2 regions of the Stutzerimonas sp. KH-1 genome follow, and region 2 is predicted to be linked to the other one. Evidence: riboswitches for the same ligand, from Rfam matches in the RefSeq annotation. Region 2 holds a riboswitch; the other holds the start of a gene.
What was found. Region 2 has a riboswitch for cobalamin ahead of ACX1DW_RS13190 (TonB-dependent receptor domain-containing protein). Riboswitches for the same ligand answer to the same signal wherever they lie in the genome.
Positions count from the first base shown of each region.

Region 1: linked by a shared signal. The riboswitch ahead of btuB (TonB-dependent vitamin B12 receptor) and the one ahead of ACX1DW_RS13190 (TonB-dependent receptor domain-containing protein) in region 2 are both predicted to bind cobalamin.

Region 1 is NZ_CM137011.1:2,140,301-2,147,444, forward strand. It holds gene ACX1DW_RS10240 (hypothetical protein) at 1-140, opposite strand, end outside; gene btuB (TonB-dependent vitamin B12 receptor) at 187-2,040, opposite strand; cobalamin riboswitch at 2,159-2,378, opposite strand; gene ACX1DW_RS10250 (metallophosphoesterase family protein) at 2,524-3,327, shown strand; gene nhaD (sodium:proton antiporter NhaD) at 3,352-4,605, opposite strand; gene ACX1DW_RS10260 (C40 family peptidase) at 4,798-5,322, opposite strand; gene ACX1DW_RS10265 (C40 family peptidase) at 5,399-6,031, opposite strand; gene ACX1DW_RS10270 (group II truncated hemoglobin) at 6,215-6,670, opposite strand; gene ACX1DW_RS10275 (cyd operon YbgE family protein) at 6,769-7,053, opposite strand; gene cydX (cytochrome bd-I oxidase subunit CydX) at 7,059-7,144, opposite strand, start outside.
Region 2 is NZ_CM137011.1:2,731,756-2,738,899, reverse strand. It holds gene ACX1DW_RS13215 (phosphatidylglycerophosphatase A family protein) at 1-420, shown strand, start outside; gene ACX1DW_RS13210 (retropepsin-like aspartic protease family protein) at 510-1,157, shown strand; gene ribA (GTP cyclohydrolase II) at 1,280-1,897, shown strand; gene ACX1DW_RS13200 (hypothetical protein) at 1,894-2,301, shown strand; gene ACX1DW_RS13195 (cobalamin-binding protein) at 2,301-3,101, shown strand; gene ACX1DW_RS13190 (TonB-dependent receptor domain-containing protein) at 3,124-4,989, opposite strand; cobalamin riboswitch at 5,086-5,302, opposite strand; gene ACX1DW_RS13185 (AAA family ATPase) at 5,375-7,144, opposite strand, start outside.

The DNA.
Region 1 (7,144 bases), 590 kb from region 2:
AGCACACCGGCGAGGAAGAACACCGCCCAGGACGCGCTCGGCAGGTTGACGCTAGCGAAGTGCTGTCCGCGGGTCATGGCCAGCAGCGCGGCAAGCGCGAGGCCGACCAGCAGCTGGTATCTCGGGGCAAGCTTGATCATTGCAGTCTCCTTCTATGGGCGCGGACGACATGCCCGCGCCGCGGTCTTACAGGGCCTGGTAGCGCACCGTCAGATAGGCCGCCTGGCCGGGCTGGTTGTAGCCCTCGGCGGTCTCAAAGTCGGCGTCCAGCAGGTTGGCGACGCGCGCCTGCAGGCGCCACTCGGGGGTGATGCGGTATTCACCGCGCAGATCGAGGGTGGCGTAGCCGGACAGCTCGCGGGCGTTGGCCAGGTCGTCGTAGCGCTGCCCTTCGGCATGCAGGCTGGCGCCGACGCTAAAGGCGCCGAACCGGCGATCGACATCGAGGTTGAACAGCTGCTTGGCCCGGCGCGCCAGTTCGTTGCCGCGGTTGGCGCCGGCGGAGCGGTTCTCTGGTTCCAGCAGGCTGTAGTTGGCATTCCAGTCCCAGCCGAGCAACTGGCTGCCGAGAACTAGCTCGACCCCGCGGATGCGCGCTTCCTGCACGTTGGCCGGCGCGGAAATGCTGGCGTCATAGGCGATGAGTTCATCGACCACGGTGCGATAGGCATTCACTGCCCAGTGGCCCCAGCCATGCTGCCCGGCAAGGCCGACTTCGAGGCTTTCGGAGGTTTCCGCATCCAGCTCGGGATTGCCGTAATCGGGGAAATACAGCTCGTTGAAGGTTGGTGCCTTGAATGCCGTGCCGTAGCTGATGGTGCCGCGCAGCCAGTCGGTCAGCGCATAGCCGTAGCCGATGTTGCCGGTGTCGTGCTGGCCGAACTGCTCGTTGTCGTCCCGGCGCAGCGACAGCTGCCAATCATGGCGGCCGACTTCGCCCAGGTACTGCGCGAAATAGCCGTCGTTGTCCCGGGAGTCCTCGGCATAGACCGTGGTGCCGTTGACCTCGTCGCGCTGGTGATCGGCACCCAGGATCAGCGTATGCCCCGCAGTCAGCTCGATATCGTTCTGCCAGCTGAGCGTGTCGCGACGGCTGTCGAAGCGTGAATAGAACTGCCCGTCCTGATAGGCATCGGACTTGTCTTCGCTGCGCCCGGCCTGCAGCGTCACCCGCCAGGGTTCCAGCGGACTGAAGCGCGCGCGGGTGCCGAAGATCCTCGACTCACCATCGGCATTGGCGCCGAAACCGGACGTGCGGGCCCGGTTCACGCTGTCGTAGTCGTTATGGGACTTGGCCTGCAGCAGGTTGGCGTCCAGTTCCAGGCCGTTGTCGAAGCGGTAACCGGCACTCAGGGTCGCGGACAGGTTGCGATAGCCATCGGTGTCACGTTCGTAGCCGCTAGTGTCCGCCGACTTGACGTTGATGCCGTCGGTGTCCGAACCGCTGACACCCAGGCTGTACCAGCCACGACCGTCGCCGCCGGAAACGCCGGCGCTGCCCGTGTAGGTGTCATGGGTGCCGTAGCCGGCCGAGAAGAACGGCTTGACGCCCTGCCCCTGGCCCTTGCGGGTGAATATCTGGATCACTCCGCCAATGGCCTCCGAGCCGTACAGGCTGGAACGCGGACCGCGGACCACCTCGATGCGCTCGATCAGCTCCAGCGGCAGATCCTGCAGGGCCGCGCCGCCGCCCGAGACCGAGCCGATCTTGATGCCGTCGATCATCACCAGCACGTGATCAGATTCGGTGCCGCGCATGAACAGCGAGGTGGACTTGCCAGGCCCGCCGTTGTTGGCCAGCGAAACGCCAGGCACCTGCTTGAGCAGCTCGGGTAACGAAGCCGCCTGGCTACGCTCGATGCGCTCGCGGTCCAGCACGGTGACTGCGGCCAGGCTCTGCTGGGCGGTTTGCGCGGTACGGGTGGCGGTCACCACCTGCTGTTCGAGGTCCAGCGGGGCTGCGGCCAGTTGGCCGATGGAAAAGGGAAAACTGCCGAGCAGCACATAGGCCGCTGGCTTGAAACGGGGCTTGCCAGTCAAGGTTCAGGTCTCCGTCGTGCCCACCCGCACGACTGAAAGTCGACGAAGACAGACGGAGGAACCGCAAAAGGAAGTGAATACCGCGAGGGATATGCACCCGCCCAGCGCCCGCCGCACTGTCAGTGAAATGCGACAGGCCGGTCTCCGGGCTTGCGAGCGTATGCCTTGCGGCATCCCGAAACCGCGCCTTCCCATGCGTTGAGCACAGTGGCCGTTGCGGTTTCTCGACTCGCCTACCGTTGCGGGGGCAGCGCCGGAATCTTCGTGAGAATGGACCGGCTTCCCTGTTTCACCCGTCTGGCACAAGGCCAGGGGGCACCTGAGGCGACGCGGAGGTTAGTCCAAGGTCGGGCATCACGCAACCACGAGGTTGTCGCACGGCCTCTGCAATCTTCGCTTGCATCTCGCCGCTTGGAACGGCGGACGCCGAAAGGATTCGAATGCAACAATGCCAGCAAACAGCCAGGACCCTCAGCCAAGCCCATGACCAGCATCGTGCAGATCTCCGACACCCATTTCGGCACCGAGCAACCAGCCGTGGTCCAGGCGCTGGAGGATCATGTAAGTGAGCATCGAGCCGATCTGCTGGTGTTCTCCGGCGACATCACCCAGCGCGCCCGCCGCGGCCAGTTCGCCAGTGCCGCGGCCTTCGTCCGTCGGCTGGAGGCCGACGGCGTCGGCGATACGCTGGTGATTCCGGGCAATCACGACATCCCGCTGTACAACCTCTTCGCCCGTCTGTTCACACCGTACGGCAACTACCGGCGACACTTCGGTGATGAGCTGGAGCCGGTATTCGAGAACGACGACATGCTGGTGATCGGGCTCAATACCACTCATCCGCGCCGGCACAAGGACGGCGTGGTGACGGGGCGGCAAGTGGAACGGGTGGCGCAGCGGCTGGCCGAGGGTGACCCGCGCAAGATTCGCATCGTGGTGGCCCACCAGCCGTTCGGCGCGATGGTGCCGAGCGATCTGAGCAACCTGCAGCACGGCGCCGAACCCGCGCTGCAGCGCTGGGCCGAGCATGGCCTGGATCTGGTCATGGGCGGACACATCCACCTGCCCTACGTGCTGCCGTTGTCCAGACAGTACAGCGGCCTTGCGCGGGAGATCTGGATGGTGCAGGCGGGCACCACGCTCTCGACCCGCCTGCGTGGCACCTCGCCGAACTCCTTCAACCGCCTGAAGCTGCACCCCGGCGAGCAGAAGAAGGTCTGCGTCGAGCGCTGGGACCTGCTCGACGGTCGCTTCGTGCTGGGTTCGCACTTCAACCTGAGCTGGTAACCCGCGGTCGCGCGCGAACCGCGGTCAGCCCACCGACAGGCCGACCAGATAGACACCGGCGAAGCCGATGTTGAAGGCGATGAACAGGTAGAGCATGTAACGCAGATAGCTACCGAAGGTCAGCCCCGGCACCTTGCTCATCGCGACGATACCGGAGGCCGAACCGATCACCAGCAGCGAACCGCCGACACCGACCGCGTAGGTCAGCACCATCCATTCGGCAACGCCCATTTCCAACCCGGATTTGAGCAGCGCTGCGGTCAGCGGCACGTTGTCGATGGCTGCCGACATCAGGCCCATCAGGTAGTTGGCCATGACGGCGGGGACCTGGTCATAGATGTGCACCAGCCCGTCGAGCACGCGAATCTCCTTGAGCATGCCGACCAGCAGGAGGATGCCGAGGAAGAAGAACAGCGTTTCGAACTCCACCTGGCGTACGTATTCGAGAATCGGATCGGAGTCGTTGTCGTCGCTGAAGAAGCGCGCAACCAGGAACATCACCGAGAGGCCGGCGAGGAAGGTCAGCACCGGCGGAATCTGGAACAGGAAGTTGCCGACGATGGTGCTCAGAATGGTGCAGAGGAAGATCAGCGCAATAGCCACATCCACGCCGCGCACATCGTTGCGATGGCCCTGCACCGCTACCTCGCCTTTCATGCCGATCGACAGCATGGCCGCCAGCACCATTACCGCGATAAATGCCGGTACGGCCAGTGCCAGCAGCTGGAGGATCGCCACCTTGCCGGCGAGGAAGATCATCAGCGTGGTGACGTCACCGGTAATCAGCGCGACGCCACCGGAGTTGACGGAGAAAACCACCAGTGTCGCGAACTTGATGGTCTTCGCCCTATCCAGCTGCAGCGAGAGGATCAGGGTGATGGAAACCAGCGTCGCGGTGATGTTGTCGGCCAGCGACGAGAACACGAAGCAGAAGGTCGCGGTGAGAAACAGCAGCGCGCGCTCACTGATTCTTTTCGGCAGGACGAGATAGATCAAATTCTCGATCATGCCCTTCTTGTTCAGGTAGGCGACGAAGGTCATCGCCGCCACCAAGAAGATCCACAAACCGGCAATCTCGGCGATGTTCTCGTTGAGGCTTTCCAGCACGGTTTCCCGCGCCTCGCCCGCCGGAGCAAAGATGAACAAGAGCAGCCAGGCCAGCGTGCCGAAGAACAGCGTCACCTTGGCCTTGTTCACGTGGGTAATTTCTTCGAGCACGACGCCAAGCAGCGCCGCCACCGCCAGTGCAATCAGCACGTACGTCAGCAATTCAGGCATATCTCACCTAATGGGAAGTGGGGAAAAAGGGTCTGTGCGCGACGGAACGACGCACGGGGAGGAATTGGGGATGCGCATGTTAGCCAAAGCGCCAGGCGAGCGGAATCACCGCGTGTCAAACGCAGAATGTTTCAGCATATGAGTACGACTAAAGACAGGGCGTCTACGACGGGGGTTCTATGCGGATGACGCTCAGGGGTTGCGGGCCAGTTGCTCCTGGTCGAGCACGCGCTTGGCGCCCAGATAACTCTTGTGCCAGTAGTCGGCAGTAAGGCTGTCCAGACGTACCGTGCCGCCAGATGATGGCGCGTGAACGAAGCGGTCTTCGCCAACGTAGATGCCTGCGTGGCTGACCCGGCGCCCACCGCTGGTCGCGAAGAACACCAGATCGCCGGGCTGCAGTGCGTCGCGCCGTACCGACGGGCCGCGCAAATTGCTCATGGCTTGAGTGGTGCGAGGGAGCTGGATGCCGGCTGCGCCGCGGTAGACGTAGCCGATCAGGCCACTGCAGTCGAAGCCGCTGTCCGGCGTGTTGCCGCCCCAGCGATAAGGCGTGCCGACCAGGCCAATCGCGCTGAACAGCACGTCTTCAGCGGCGCCGGGTACGGCCTGATGGGCCTTGGGCGTCTGCACGAGTGGCGGCGTGGGCGCCTGCCCGGCACAGGCGGTCAGCAGCGCAGTCAGAACAACGAGCGTGAGACGAGCCGGATAGTGCATGGCAGAGCGGTCCAGGCAAATGAGCCATCACTCTGCCGGCATGTACGGGAAGACGCAACCCCCGCAGGTCGCGGGATCAGTGCTGGGACGTGTGCGGAACCAGGTCCGAAGCCAGGGCGAGCACGCGCTTGGCTTCCATGTAGCTGGCGCGCCAGTACTTGTCGTCCAGGCTGTCGACGCGCACGCCACCACTGCGGCTGCTGGAGGCGTGGATGAACTGGTCGTCGCCGATGTAGATGCCGGCGTGGCTGACTCGGCCACGGCCGCGGTTGTTGAAGAACACCACGTCGCCCGGCTCGAGCTCACTGCGCTTGACCACCGGTGCGTCGAGGTTGATCAGCTCGCGGGTGGAACGCGGCAGCTCGAGGCCGGCTTCCTTGCGGAACAGGAAACCGACGAAGCCGCTGCAGTCGAATCCGCTCTTCACCGAACTGCCGCCGTAGCGATACGGGGTACCAACCAGGGTGAAGCCGCGTTCGAGGATGCTGTCGGCCAGCTGCGGCAGCTGGTAGTCGTGTTCGTCGGTCAGTTCGGCCAACGACTGCTCTTCACTCTTTTCGAGGGCAGCGAGGTCGAAGTCTGCAAGAGGATGATTGTGCGACAGCCGAGGCGATTCGATCTGCTGCTCGGTCTGTACGGGCTGGCCGGCGCAGGCCGTCAGCAGGGCGATAAGTGCGAGAGGCACGAGGGGTGCGAAGCGTTGGCGCATGGGCACGGCCGTGTCATTGATTCCAAAGTGCCGGCGACTATGCCTTCTATCGCTTCGATGATCAATTTCAATCGGACGAATTGTGACGAATCCCCTGCGACAAAACGTCTGCGCGGCCCGCCTGCGGCCGACGCAGCCGCTTGATCCCGGTTGCGTCGACCGCGAGAGCACTATCCGGGCTGATCAGCATCCGCACTGCCCGGCGTGCTCCGGCGCGCTTGCGCAACCGCCGGCACCGCAGCCGTACGTATCATGCGAATCGTTGCGCAGGGCATCGGCCATGTTCGCCATCGCCTGCTCGAGCCGGACGCGCAAGCCACCGTCCATGGGGGTTTCGGCCAGCGCCTTGCGCATGCAGAACATCCATTGGTCGCGCTCGAGCACGCCGATGCGGAAAAAGCGGTGGCGAAAACGCAACCGCGGGTGGCCGTGCTTTTCGATGAAACGAGAGGGACCACCCAGCCACCCGGAAAGGAAATCGAAAAGTCGCTCCCGGATCTGCGTGGTATCGCTGCCATGCATGTCGCGCACTTCGGCTACATCGGGTTCGCACAGCATCAGATCATAGAAGCGGTCGACCAGGCGTCGTAGCGGTTCGTCACCGCCCAGTTCCTGATAAGGGGTTGGTTCGATGGACACGTTCAAGACATTACTCCTTGAAGAAAACCGCAGCGGCCACAGGCCAGGCCGCCGGTTCGTTCGGGAATCGCGACAAGCGGGTCGATTGAAGCGACGAGCTAGCGCTGCGCCTGCCAGAGAATCAGATAGCCCAACCCCATCAGAGGCCAGCCGAGCAAGGGATGGAACAACAGGCGCCAGGCGCCGTGCCTGGGCACGAAGCCGACACCATGGATGAAGCCTGCAGAGATGCCCCACATCACGAACATCAATTGCGGATGGCTGTAACCGCCCTGCCCGTCCAGCATGGCCGCCGGGTGAATCAGCAGAACCAGCGCCAGCGGCCCGGCCAGCAACAGGGAGAGCGTGCGAGCGGCTGCGCCGTACAGCCGCCCGCCCGTCATCCCGATCAAGGCTCTGCGTCCAGGTCCTGCGTGGCTTCGAGCCACAGGGCATTGATGATGCCGAAGCTACAGGCCAGCAATACGCCGAGAA
Region 2 (7,144 bases):
TTCGGGTCCGGGTTGATGCCCAAGGCGCCGGGCACCTGGGGTTCGCTGGTAGCGCTGCCGTTCGTGCCGCTGTGGCAGTTGCTGCCAGGCTGGGGTTATGTGCTGATGCTCGGCCTGACCATGTTGTTCGGCGTCTGGCTGTGCGGCAAGGTGGCGCGCGAACTCGGCGTGCACGACCACGAAGGCATCGTCTGGGACGAATTCGTCGGTATCTGGATCACCTTCTGGCTGGTGCCGGAGGGCTGGTACTGGCTGCTGCTCGGCTTCGTGGTGTTTCGCGTGATGGACATCGCCAAGCCGTGGCCGATCAGCTGGGTGGATCGGCATATCCATGGCGGGGTGGGCATCATGCTCGACGATATCCTTGCCGGGGTCGCCGCCTGGGCGGTCATGCAGGGGCTGGTGGCGCTGTTGGTTTGATTGTGCGTCCGGTCGCTGCAGGCCGCTGACGGTTGGTGGATGATCGGCGGCTCCGGTCCGGGCGGCCAGGTTTCGAGGAAGGAATAGCCATGCGTAGCATCCCCGTTCTGTTCGCCGGCCTGTTGCTGCTGCCCGCGCTGACACAGGCCGCCTCAATGGTGCAGGTGGTCGGGCTGTTTCCCGGTGCGGCGGTGGTCAACGTCGACGGCCAGCGCAAGCTGGTCAGGGTCGGGCAGACCGGACCGGGTGGCGTCCAGGTGGTCAGTGCCGATGCCAACGGTGCGGTGCTGAGGGTCGACGGCGTCGAGCGGCACTACAACCTGAGCCGCGAATACAGCGGTGCCTACGCGGCGCCGAGCAAGACCCAACTGAGCGTCGCCAAGGGTACTGGCGGCCATTACTGGATTGCCGGTGCGATCAATGGCCAGTCGATCCAGTTCCTCGTCGATACCGGCGCCACCTCGGTGGCGATCAACGAGCACCAGGCCCGCCGCTTGGGCATCGACTATCGCGTCAACGGCCGGCCGATGGTGGTGAGCACCGCCAGCGGCACGGCCAAGGCCTGGCGCGTGCACCTGAACAGCGTCAAGGTCGGCGCGATCGAAGTGCTTGGCGTCGAGGCCGTCGTCGTCGAGGGCGGCTCGCCCACCGAGGCGCTGCTTGGCATGAGCTTTCTCGGACGGGTCAGCTGGCGCGAGGAGCAGGGCGTGCTGGTGCTGGAGTCGAAGACCTCCTGAGTTCAGGCTGATCCGTCCGCCTGCACGGCACGATAGACACACTCGACGGCGAACTCTTCAGCCAGATGTGCCCCCGGTTAGTGTTATAGTGTCCGCTTTTCTGCCGCCTGGGATTTCCGCCCGTGTCTGTCGTGTTCGTCGCCGCTTCCCAACTGCCGACACCGTTCGGCGTGTTCACCATGCATGGTTTTCTCGACCAGGACACTGGCAAGGAACATGTCGCGCTGACCCTCGGCGACGTGGCCGATGGCAAGCCGGTGCTTGGGCGTCTGCATTCCGAATGCCTGACCGGCGATGCGCTGTTCAGCCTGCGTTGTGACTGCGGCTTCCAGCTGGAAGCGGCACTGCGCGCGATTGCCGACGAAGGCCGTGGCGTGCTGCTCTATCTGCGTCAGGAAGGACGCGGCATCGGCCTGCTGAACAAGATCCGCGCCTACGAGCTGCAGGATGCCGGCGCCGATACCGTCGAGGCCAATGAGCGCCTGGGCTTCGCGCCTGATATGCGTGACTACGGTATCTGCCTGCCGATGCTCGAGCACCTGGGCATCGCCGAGATCAAGCTGATGACCAACAACCCGCGCAAGGTCAAGGCGCTGCAAGGCTTCGGCATCCGCGTGGCCGAGCGCAAGCCGCTGCAGGTCGCGCACAACCCGCACAACCGCAAGTACCTCGCCACCAAGGCCGGCAAACTCGGCCACATGCTCGGCGAGATCCACCAGGGTGAAGCCGAGCAGTCGTGAACCGCCTCGCCGTTCGCCGCCAGCTCGCGCGTGACGGCTGGCTGCACACCCTCCTGATGGTGATACCTGTGCTGGCGCTGGGCCGTGCACCGGCACTGAGCGTTGACTGGGGCCTGCCTCTTTTCGCTGCCGGCCTGGTCTCGCTGTTCTTCAGCCTGCCGGCCTTCACCGCCTTCAAGCACGCACTGATTGCCACCGAGCAGGCGTTGGGAGGCCCTATGGAGGCCGACGCCTGGGCACGCTTGCGTCGCCTCCGCCGGCGTGGGCTGCTGATCGCCTCGCTGCCGGCCTGGTTCGCGGCCGCCGGGGCTCTGCTGGGCATGGAACCGGTTGCCCGCCTGTTGCTGGTATTCGGCAGCCTGGTGCTGCTGGTGCTCTACCGTATTCCGCGGCAGCTGCACTGATGCGTCACCTTTTGCTCGCCGCTCTGGCGCTGCTGGCCACCTTGCCTGCGGTGGCCGCGCAGCGGGTAGTAAGCCTGGCGCCCTCGCTCAGCGAAATCATGCTGGAACTCGATGCCGTAGATCGCCTGGCCGGTGTGCTGGACGGCGGCGAACGTCCTGCGGCCCTGGCTCAGGTGCCATCGGTGGGGCGTTATGGCCAGGTCGAGATGGAGACCTTGCTCAGCCTGCGCCCCGATCTGGTCCTGCTCTGGCCGGACAGCGTGCCGCGCAGCCAGCGCGAGCAGCTGCAGCAGTTCGGTGTTCCCGTGCTGGTGGTGGCGCAGACTCGCCTCGACGGGCTGGCCGAGCAATTCAGGGTGATCGGCCAGGCGGTCGGCCGCACGGAGCAGGGCGAGCGCCTGGCCGAGGCGTTTCGCGCCGGCCTCGCCGAGCTGCGCACAGCCTACGCCCGTGAACGGCCGTTGCGGGTGTTCTACCAGGTCTGGAACCGCCCGCTGTATACCCTCGGCGGGCAGCAGATCATCAGCGAAGCGATCGAGGTGTGTGGCGGGCGCAACGTCTTCGCCGACCTGACCCTGGCCGCGCCGCAGGTGAGCATCGAAGCGGTGCTCGCCCGCGACCCGCAAGTCATCCTGGCCGGCAGCGGGGCGCAGCTGGACGAGTGGCAGGCCTGGCCACAGCTCGATGCCGTGCGCAACGGGCGATTGCTGGAAGTGCCGGACAAGGGCCTGGAGCGACCGAGCTTCCAGATGCTGGGGGCGATCCGGAAGCTCTGCGAGGTGATGGCGGCAGCGCCCTGAGCGGGCGTGCCGGTAGACGCCATTACAGTGACGGAGTCCAGGTGACGGCGAGTAGCGCGGTGCGACCCTGCTCCTTGTAGCCGTAGGCGCTGTCCATGTTGGCGAATTCGCGCTGGTACAGGGCAAGGTGATAGTCCTTGTTCAGCACGTTATCCAACTTGGCTTCCCAGCGAATCTCGGGGGTTGCCTGCCAGCTCGTGCGAAGGTTCAGCACGGCATACCCTGGGATTGTGGTGCGCTCAGACTCGTAGCTTGAATTGAACGCGCTGTCGTCGAAGCGCTGGCTGAAGGCCTGCCAGGTCGCACCGACTCCGAATGCGCCGAACTGACGGTCTATATCCAGGCTTAGCGAGCGCTTGGCGCGGCGTTGTAGTACGCGGCCGCTGTCCCTATCGCGTGGATCAATGACACTAACGCCGAGGCTCGCCTGCCAGCCCAACAGCTCACGCGCCGCGCTGGCTTCGAAACCGTTGATCCGTGCCTGGCTGACGTTTTCCATCCGGGTTCCACCCCAGGCAATCATGTCTTCGACATCGGTGCGATAAAGGGAGGCTTCCAGTTGGGTCTCTTCGAATTCGCCGCGCCATTGCAATTCGTACGTCTTCGAAGTCTCCGGCTTCAGGTCCGGATTGGGTCCCCAGGCGGGCGGTGCGTAGAGGTCGGTGAACGTCGGGGCGCGGAAGCCCTCGCCATAGCTCAGAATCCAGCGCTGCGACTGACCTACCGGCAGGCTGAATGCTGCGTTCCAGCTGTTGTGGCTGCCAAACTGCTGGTTGTCGTCGTGACGCAGACCCAGCTCGGTGCCGAAGTGTTCGCCCTGGAAGCTGTGCTGAGCAAAAAAGGCGAGATTGTCGCGGCTGTCTTCCTGGTAGGCGGTGGTGGCATCGAGGCGGTCCTCGTACCAGTCGCTGCCCACGCTAAGCTGCTGACGCTCGCTCAGCTGCAAACGGTTGATCCAGGCTGCAGAGTGGCGGGTGGTCTCCAGCAGACCGTCATTGTAGTTGGAGCCGACCGCGCGGTTGCGATCGAAGCTGCGACCCAGCTCCAGACGGCTGTTCCAGACGTCGCTTAGCTGGCCGTCCAGATAACCGCTGTAGCTGCTGACGCGAAACTCGTCCTGCGGTGTGCCCGGGGCGAACTCGTAGGCATCGTCATACTCGTTCTTGCCGCGCTGGTCGTTGAGACTCAAACCGGCTTTCCAGTCCGCATCGAACTGGTGATCCAGCTTCAAGTGCAGGGCCTTGTTGCGCTGGCCATCGTTGTCTTGGTCAGCGCCGCGATTGTCGCGGGTGATGTCGAAGCCGTCGCGCTCGTCTAGGCTGGCGCCCAGATGGATGCGAGTCTGTTCCGTTCCGGCTGCCAGGCTCAGGCTGCGCTGAAAGGTCTGGTCGCTACCGGCGGCCAGGCGGACTTCCGGATTTATTCCGGGTTTGCCGCCACGGGTAAAGATCTGGATGACGCCACCAATGGCATCCGCACCGTAAAGCGAGGAGCGCGGGCCACGGATCACTTCGACGCGCTCGATGTTGTCGATAGCCAGGTAGTCGAGGCGGGCGAAACCGCTGGTGGCTGAAGCGATGCGTTGGCCATCGACCAGCACCAGCGTTTGTGCAGTACCGGTGCCGCGCAGCGATAGCGACGCCACACCGCCAGGGCTGCTTACCTGTACGCCTGGCACACGCCGCAGCAGCTCAGGCACGCTGCGTGCCTGCAGGCGTTCGATATCGGCGCGAGTGAAGACGGTATTGGCTGCAGTGGCCTGGGCGCGGGGTTCGGCCTGGCGGGCCGAGGTGATAAGCATGCTCGGCAGTTCCTGCTCGGCATCGGCAGCAAACACCTGCGCGCCAGGCAGCAGCGCCACGGCGAGGGCAAGTCGGGACAGTTTCATTCTTGGAATTCCTCAAAAGATCGCAGACTTTTGAGGAGGGCAGGAACAAGCGCGGGAATTACGGCGGCAGCGCTTGACGGTGCTGCCCTCCGCAACACCAGTCGAATCCGTCAGGCCGGTCTCCGGGCTTTCGACGCGCATCACGCTCACCTTCCCATGTCGGAACACAGTGGCTGTCGAGCGGACGGCGATCCCTGAGGATCGCGGTCGATTACCGTTGCGGGGGCAGCGCCGGCCTTGCTCTTCGAGCGCACCGGCTTCCCGTTTAATGCGGACCTTTTGGTCGCGCACACCTGGGCGGATAAGAAAACGCGCGAACCTTACGGCCGATGCTGGCGAAACACAAGCGGACCAATGGCCGCAAGGTCTGCCAGCCCGGCGACCGCTAGGACAGTCCGCCGACGATCTTCAGCCCGCTCTGCCCATTGCCCTGACGACGCACCTGGATTTGCACCGGGATGCGTTCGTGCATCTCGGCGACGTGGCTGATCACTGCCACCTTGCGGCCCTGGGCCTGCAGCGAATCCAGCGCGTCCATGGCGATCTGCAGCGACTCGGGGTCGAGGCTGCCGAAGCCTTCGTCGATGAACAGCGATTCGATTTTCAGCTTGCTCGAGGCCATCGAGGCCAGGCCCAGCGCCAGGGCCAGCGAGACGAGAAAGGTCTCGCCGCCGGACAGCGAATGTACCGAGCGCAGCTCGTCGCCCATCTCGGTATCCATCACCAAGAGGCCCAGCGGACTTCCGCCGCGCTTGAGCCGATAACGGCGCGCCAGCTGACGCAGCTGCACGTTGGCGTGTTGCACCAGCAGGTCGAGATTGTAGGCCTGGGCGATCTTGCGGAAGGCGCCGCCGTCGCTAGAGCCGATCAGCGCGGCGATACGCCCCCAGCGCTGCATTTCGGCGCGCGCCTCGTCGATCTGCGCCAGCAGCGCCTGGCTTTGGCTGCGACGCTTGTCGTCGTCGAGCAGCGCGGCGCGGGTTTCGGCACAGCGCTGCTCGGCCTGTTCGCAGCGCTGCAGCTGTTCGGCGTGTGCCTGTTGCAGCTGCGTGGCCTCAGGCGCCTCGGTCTGTTGCTGCTGATGGCTGGCCAGTCGGGCGAGACAGCCGTCGAGTCGCTCGCGACAGCGGGTCAGAGTTTCGGCGTTGTCTCGCAGGCGCTGGCGCGCCTCGCTCAGCAGTGCCTCGTCCATCTGCAGCAACTGGGCGAGGGTGGAGTCGTCCAGCGCCGGATGGGCGCTGCGCCATGCGGCGAGTTCGACCTGCAGCGCCTCGCGCTCCTGCTGCAGCTCGGCGTGGCGCTGGCGGCAGCTCTGCTGTTCGCTCTGCAAGCGGGTCAGACCGAGCCTGCCGTCGTTGAGTTGGCGGTCGATTTCGACCTGGGCCTGGCGCGCGGCCTGGATGGCCAGGTCCAGTTGCTGCTGCCAGGTATTGGCGCTGGGCTGCTCGCCGAGGCTGGTCTGCAGCGCCTGCCGGCAGGCCAGCAGCAGCTTCTCGCGTTCGGCCAGGCGTGCCTGGCAGCTCGCCTGCTTCTCCTGGCGATGGCGCTGCTGCAGCTGTTCGTCGCTTTGGCGCTGCTCGCACTGGCGCAGCTCCTCGGCCAGCTCGGCTTGCGCCTGCAGTTGCTGCAGGCGCGTGGCGATGTCGGCGTCCAGCTGCATAAAGGTCTGCGCCGGATCTTCGCGCCAGCGCTGCAGTCTTTCGCCGGGCAACAGTTCGGCGAAGGCCGTCAGCTCTGCGTCGAGCTGCTGGGCGTCGCGGGCGAGGGCATCGCGCTGGCGCTCGAGCTGCTGGGTCGCTTCGACGCAGGCCTCGCGCGCGGCCTGCCAGGTCTGCTGCAGGGTTTCGCTGCGCTGCTGCAACCCGAGCAGTTGTTGTTGCTGCCGGCTGGCATCGGCGATCTGCTGGTTCAGGGTCGCCACGCGGGCTCCCAGCCAGTCCGCGCGCATTCCTTCGGGTTGGCGAAGCAGTTCGGCATGCGCTGACAGGGCGTGTAGACGCGGGGCCAGCGTCTGCAGCTGCGCCTCGACCTCGCTCTGACGCTGCTGGCTCTGGCGCAACTGGGTGCTGAGCGCGACGTGGCGGTCGCGCAGTTCCTGCAGGCGCTGTTCCTGGGCCTGCAGCGCTTCGCGCGCGCGTTCGGCCTCGCGGTCGTC